DNA from 3 places in the Allobosea sp. RAC05 genome. Region 3 is predicted to be linked to each of the others. Evidence: riboswitches for the same ligand, from Rfam matches in the RefSeq annotation. Region 3 holds a riboswitch; each other region holds the start of a gene.
What was found. A riboswitch is a leader RNA that binds a small molecule or an ion and turns the genes downstream of it on or off. The one in region 3 is predicted to bind thiamine pyrophosphate.

Region 1 (2,235 bases), 2.4 Mb from region 3:
GCCAGCGCCTGCTCGAGCGTGGTGGCGGCGACCTCGCGCGGCTCGCCGTTAAGCAGCAACGTCATGAAGCCTCTCCGGGATGCTGGCGGGATCGAGCAGGGCGTCCGACGCCAGCCGCGCCATCGCGGGGCTCAGCAGAAAACCGTGCCGATAGAAGCCATTGACATGGATCACCCGGCCGCGGCGCGTCAAGCGCGGCAGGTTGTCGGGGAAAGCTGGGCGCGCATCGACGCCGATCTCGACGATCTGCGCCTCGCCGAAGGCCGGATGCAGCGCATAGGCGCCGCCGAGCAGTTCCAGCATCGAACGCGCGGTGACGGCGCCGCGGTCGCCGCCCTCGATCATCGTCGCGCCAACCATGAAGATGCCGTCCGCCCGCGGCACGACATAGAGCGGGATGCGCGGATGCAGCAGCCGAACGGGACGCGACAGGGTGACGTCGCGGGTGCGCAGCAGCAGCATCTCGCCCTTGACGCCGCGCAGATCGGGCAGCGCCCCGCGGGCGGCGAGCCCGCGACAATCCAGCACCGCGTCAGCCGCGACGTCCTCGGGCGCGACCTCGCGGCCGTAATGGATGCGCCCGCCAAGCGCGATCACCTTCGCCGCTAGTCCTGCCAGCGCGAGGCGCGGATCGAGATGGCCCTCGCTCTCGAAGAACAGCGCCTTGCCGAAGCGCCCGGCGAGATCGGGCTCGAGCGCGGCGATGGCCTCGGCCTCGATCTCGACCAGATGGGAGGTGCGGCTGGCGAAGCGGCGCAGTTCGGCGCGATCACGGCTGGGAGCGACCACGAGCGTGCCCTTGCGGACCACGCCTTCGACATGGCGCTCCCACCAGGAGGCGGCCTCCTGGCCGAGCCGGACCACCGGTTCCTCGGCGCTCTCGCCCTCGCACCAGGGCGCCAGCATGCCGCCGGCCCACCAGGAGCAGGCCTTGGCCCCGGCCGTTTCGCCGCGCTCGAAAATCTCGACCTCGGCGCCGCGCCCGAGCAGTTCGACCGCGCAGGCGAGGCCGACGACGCCGGCGCCGACGATGCCGACGCGCAGCGGCGCCGGGGATCGAGACGGAATGGATGCGTGCGGCATGCCCTACCCTCGCGGCCGTGAAGGCTGCGGCCGTGGCAGGACGGGTGAAGCGACGCTGCGACGACCGTTCCCTTCGCCGGCATTATCCGGATCAGGTTCGATGGGTTGGCGACTTGCGCCTCTCAGCCTTGCGGCACCCCAACGGATCGACCTCAATTTAGGTCCGACGTTGCCCAGCGGCAAGCCCGGCGCCATGCCGGCGCAGCCGAGCCGCCCTGCGCGCGTCAGCCGAGCGGCAGCATCAGCCCAGCGGCTTGGCGAAGCGAGCGAAGGCGTCGTTCGTCGGTGTCGTGCCGGCGCCCGGCCGCTGGGGTTTCAGGAAGCAGCCATCGACGACGTTGGCCGGCTCCTCGAAGGCGTCCTTGATCCAGGGGATGTATTCGAGGACCGGCGTCGCCTGGTGCCAATAGGCGAGATGGACATGGACCTGGCTCATCTCGCCGGCATGGGGCGCAACCGGCAGGCGGCTCGCCAGAGCGAGATCGGCGACCTGGATGTATTCGGTGATGCCGCCGAGCCGGGTCACATCGGGCTGGACATAGTGGATCGCATCCGCCGCGATGAAGGCGCGGAAGGCGTCCAGCGAATAGAGCTGCTCGCCGAGTGCGACGGGGATCGACGTGTCGCGGGCGAGCGCGGCATGCGAGCCGACATCGTCATACCAGAGCGGCTCCTCGAACCAGAAGATGTCGAGCGGCTCGGCCCGGGCGCAGAAGCGCTTGCAGGTCGGCAGATCCCATTTGCCGTTGCCGTCGATGGCGAGCGAAACATGCGGGCCGACCGCCCGCCGCACCGCCTCGAGCCGGCCGATGTCGATGCCGGGATCGGCATGGCCGACCTTGACCTTGATGCGGTGAAAGCCGTCCTGCTCGACGGCCCTCCGGCAGCCCTCGATCAGTTGGTCCTTCGGGATCGAGAGCCAGCCGATATCGGTGTTGTAGGCCTCGAGCCTCGGCTTGCTGGCGCCACCGAGCAGGTGCCAGAGCGGCACGCCGGCCTTCTTCGCCTTGAGATCCCAGAGCGCGACATCCACCGCAGCGAGCGCGAGCTGGGTGATGCCGGCGCGACCGACCCATTGCAGGGCCGGGTGCCGGGCGAGCTTGAGCCAGAGCCGGTTGCTCTCCGAGGCATCCTCGCCGACCAGCAGCGGGG
Region 2 (2,235 bases), 830 kb from region 3:
CGCGATGTCGGTCGTCAGCGGTCCCAGCGTGTAGAAGGGGGCTTCCCCGCATTCGCGCAGCTGCTTCTCCATGTTCTCCTTGATCTTGTGCATCGGCACATGACCGGGGCCCTCGATCATCACCTGGCAGCCTTTTTCCCACGCGATGGTGGTGAGTTCCCCAAGGGTCTCCAACTCGGCGAACTGGGCGCGGTCATTGGCGTCGGCGATCGAGCCCGGACGTAAGCCGTCGCCGAGCGAGAACGAGACGTCATAGGCGCGCATGATCTCGCAGATCTCGTCGAAACGCTCGTAGAGGAAGCTCTCGCGATGATGCGCCAGGCACCAGCGCGCCATGATCGAGCCGCCGCGCGAGACGATGCCCGTGACGCGGCTGGCCGTCAGCGGCACGTAAGCCAGCCGCACGCCGGCATGGATGGTGAAGTAGTCGACGCCCTGCTCGGCCTGCTCGATCAGCGTGTCCTTGAAGACCTCCCAATCGAGCTTGACCGGGTCGCCGCCGACCTTCTCCAGCGCCTGGTAGATCGGCACCGTGCCGATCGGGACCGGCGCATTGCGCAGGATCCAGGAGCGGATGGCGTGGATGTTGCGGCCGGTCGACAGGTCCATCACTGTGTCGGCGCCCCACCTGATCGCCCAGACCAGCTTCTCGACCTCCTCGGCCGCGCCCGAGGTCACAGCCGAATTGCCGATATTGGCGTTGATCTTGACCAGGAAGTTGCGGCCGATCGCCATCGGCTCCAGCTCGGGATGGTTGATGTTGGCGGGGATGATCGCCCGCCCGCGCGCGATCTCCTCACGCACGAATTCGGGCGTGACGAAGTCGGGGAGGCTCGCGCCGAAGCTCTCGCCATCGGCATGGCGCTCGCAGGCGCCCTCCAGCATCGCGGCGCGGCCGAGATTTTCGCGGTGGGCGACATAGATCATCTCGGGGGTGACGATGCCGGCCTTCGCGAACTCGTATTGCGTCGCCATCCGGCCGGGCTTCGCCCTCAGGACCGGGCGCTGCGCCGGGCAGGACGGCACGCTCTGGGCGGGAGCGGCATGGCCGTTGTCGGCGGGTGTGACGGCGCGTCCCGCAATGGCCTCGAAGCCGCGCCGGTCGAGCCAGGCGCGCCTGATCTGCGGCAGGCCCGCATTGAGATCGATGGCGACGTCGGTCTCGGTGTAGGGGCCGGAGGGATCGTAGAGGCGCACCGGAGGCTCGGCATCGGTGCTCAGTTGCACCTCGCGAAAGGGCACGCGGATCGCATCATCCTGTGGCGCCGGCACATAGATCTTGCGCGAGCCGGTGATCGGCCCGGTGGTGACGCCGGTCGGAGCGCCGAAGGTTTTGGTTGGCTGGGAAGGCATTTTGGATCTCCGCCTTTGAGGTCAGGAGATCCGGCGTCGAAAGCGGTTCAAGCGCTGTGATGCGGTCGCAATGCGGGCATGCGCCGCGTTCCAGTCCCTCCGCCGGTATGACCCGGATCAGGTTCGATGGGTTCGGCTTGAGAAGCCGTCTCAGCCCTTGCGGGCACCCCTCGGAACGGGATCGAGGTTAGGCGGGTGGGCGGCGATGCGCAACCGGCTCAGGCGGTGATGTCGACGGACTGGCCCTGTCCTGCGGGAAGAACCGCCTGCATCTGCTCGGCGCTCTGCTGGAGCAGGGCGACGACGCTCTGATCAGCCTGAGCCTGCTGGCTCAGCATGATGGTCTGCAGCGCCTGCTGCGTGGCGGTCGCCTGCGTCGCGGCAAAGGTCTGCGCGATGGCCATGGAGTCACTCATGGGGGATCCTCCCTTGCTCCGGTGATAGGCGCGGGACGTTGAGCCTTCGTGAACGCGATGCCGTGAAAGCGGGGTGTGCCCTTCAGGAAGGCCGCCTCGCGGCGGACCTCCGTATCGCGCGTGAGGGCTGGCCCGGTCAGCCGCCCTGCCCTGCCAGAAGCGGCGTGATCCGCCGCAGCGTGACGCGGCGGTTCAGGCGCTCGGCCTCCGGCGTGGCGACCTTGAGATACTGTTCGCCATAGCCCTGCGTCGTCAGGTTCTCCGGCGGGACGCCGAAATCCTTCGTCAGGATCTCGGCGACCGACTGGGCGCGCCGGTCCGACAGCGAGAGATTGTCGATGTCCGAGCCGACGGCGTCGGTGTGCCCCTCGACGAGGAAGACCTCGTTGGGAGAGGCCTGAAGCGCGCGGCGGATCGAGTCGGCGATGACCGACAGCCGCTGCGCCTGGCCGGGCGCCACGTCCCA
Region 3 (2,235 bases):
TTCCTCGAGGCGCTGGGCTACACCGTCAAGGGCGAGGTCGGGCCTTGCGATCTCGTCGGGGTGCGGGCCGGCGACCCGAGCGTGGTGGTGATCGGCGAGCTCAAGCTGACCTTCAATCTCGAGCTGATCCTGCAAGGCGTCGACCGCATGAGCATCGGCGACGAGGTCTGGCTGGCGGCGCGGCTGTCGGCCCGGGGCAAGGGCCGCGAGAGCGATCCGCGCTACCGCAATCTCTGTCGCCGGCTCGGTCTCGGGCTGCTGGGGGTCGCCGCATCCGGCCAGGTCGACGTGCTCGTGTCCCCGGTTGCACCGACGCCGCGCAAGGACCCGAAACGGCGGTCCCGTCTCGTGGATGAACACCGGCGTCGCCAGGGCGATCCCGTCGTTGGCGGCGGCACGCGCCGACCGGTGATGACCGCCTATCGCCAGCAGGCGCTGGCCTGCGCGGCGGCAATGGTGGAGGGGCCGCAACGGCCGCGCGACCTCAAGCCGACCTGCCCGGACGCGCAGAAGATTCTGCACCGCAACGTCTATGGCTGGTTCGAGACAACGGGTCGCGGCGTCTATGCGTTGACCGCGGCGGGGCGGGATGCGCTCGCGACATGGCGACCGGCGCTGCAATCCGGGGCCGCTTCCGCAGCCGAATGACGGATCGGCTCGCCGGTTTCGTGGCGGCCGGCGAAGGTCCCGTGACGCTTCCTTGACAGCGGGGCGGGCGCGCCATCATGGTGGCCGCTGTTCCAAGGGGTGCCTCGCGAGGAGGCTGAGATTCCGCCGGTCGGGCTTTTGTCCGACAGCGCGGTGACCCTCCGAACCTGATCCGGGTCATGCCGGCGTAGGGATGCGGGACATCGGGCGGCGCCACGACGCCCCTTTTCCAGGCTCACGCCGTCATTTTCGGATCGTCAGGCTTAAGGCCCGGCATGTTGCCGGGCGACGGGCCTTGCGGGAAGGCGCGAGCGGACGTGACGCAGAGCGAGATCATCGAGGCCCTGCTGGCCTTCATCGAGCAGGACGACGCGTCCGAGGCGGCGTTCGAGCGCATGGCGCTGGCCGTCTTCGCTTATCAGTTCGCCCACAACGCACCCTATCGGTGCTTCGCGATCCAGCGCGGGCGCACCACGCTCACCGTCCGCAGCTGGCGCGACATTCCGGCCGTGCCGATCAGCGCCTTCAAGACCCTGACTCTGAGTTGCACGCCGCCCGAGGCGGCCGTGCGCATCTTCATGACCAGCGGCACGACGCAGGGCGGGGTGCGGGGCAAGAGCCACCACCCGACAATGGCCGTCTGGGACCGCTCGATGCTGGTGAATTTCCGCCGCCGCTTCATGGCCGGGCGGGAGCGCATGGCCATGGGCATCCTCTTCCCCGACGAGCAGGCGATGCCGAACTCCTCGCTGGCGCGTTACCTGGCTCTGGCGAAGCAGGAATGTGGGACGCCTGACAGCGAAGGCTTCATCGGTGCAGACGGGCTCGACCTGCCGCGGCTTATCGCGGCGCTGGAGCGGGCGCAGGCCTCGGGCGAGCCCTATGCGCTGCTCGGCGCGAGCTTCAGCTTCGTGCATCTGCTCGACGCGCTGGCGGCGCAGGGACGGCGCTTCGCGCTGCCTGCCGGTAGCCGCATCCTCGACACCGGCGGCTTCAAGGGCCAGTCGCGCGAGATGACGCCGGATGCCTTCTACGACGCGCTGTCGGCGGCGCTCGGCGTGCCGCGCGAGGCTTGCATCAACATGTACGGCATGACCGAACTCAGCACGCAGTTCTATGATGACGGCAATGCGACCTGCCCGCCGGTGAAGTCCGGCCCGCACTGGATCCGCAGCCGCGTGGTCGATCCGGTCAGCGGGCGCGACCTGCCGGAGGGAACGACCGGCGTGCTGGTCCATCACGACCTCGCCCATTTCAACTGTGCCTCCGCGATCCTGACCGAGGATGCCGGCGTGATGGTCGAGGGCGGCTTCCGGTTGCTCGGCCGCGTCGACGGTGCCGATTCCAAGGGCTGTTCGGTGGCGGTCGAGGAATTCCTGCGGGCGGCGCGGGGCTGAGGCGGTGATCGAGACCGCGGGGCATCTGCCGGGGCTGCCGGCCGGCGAGGTCGCCTGGCGGACGCTGGACTTCAGCGCCTGGGGCGAGCGCGTGCAGGTGCGGGTTCCGGAGCTGACCACGGCGCAGGCCGGCGCGCTCGCCAGCCATGTGCGCGAGCAGGCGCGGACCTATCTCAGGACGCTGCCGGTC

Region 1: another riboswitch for thiamine pyrophosphate. It lies ahead of thiO (glycine oxidase ThiO); the one in region 3 lies ahead of BSY19_RS26155 (LuxE/PaaK family acyltransferase).
Region 2: another riboswitch for thiamine pyrophosphate. It lies ahead of thiC (phosphomethylpyrimidine synthase ThiC); the one in region 3 lies ahead of BSY19_RS26155 (LuxE/PaaK family acyltransferase).

The regions. Positions count from the first base shown of each region.
Region 1 is NZ_CP016464.1:2,240,635-2,242,869, reverse strand. It holds gene thiS (sulfur carrier protein ThiS) at 1-65, opposite strand, end outside; gene thiO (glycine oxidase ThiO) at 49-1,044, opposite strand; TPP riboswitch at 1,135-1,234, opposite strand; gene BSY19_RS14075 (mandelate racemase/muconate lactonizing enzyme family protein) at 1,325-2,235, opposite strand, start outside.
Region 2 is NZ_CP016464.1:700,969-703,203, reverse strand. It holds gene thiC (phosphomethylpyrimidine synthase ThiC) at 1-1,353, opposite strand, end outside; TPP riboswitch at 1,430-1,534, opposite strand; gene BSY19_RS06835 (hypothetical protein) at 1,572-1,769, opposite strand; gene BSY19_RS28550 (OmpA family protein) at 1,906-2,235, opposite strand, start outside.
Region 3 is NZ_CP016464.1:4,786,686-4,788,920, reverse strand. It holds gene BSY19_RS26160 (DUF2161 domain-containing phosphodiesterase) at 1-648, shown strand, start outside; TPP riboswitch at 734-859, shown strand; gene BSY19_RS26155 (LuxE/PaaK family acyltransferase) at 966-2,045, shown strand; gene BSY19_RS26150 (acyl-CoA reductase) at 2,050-2,235, shown strand, end outside.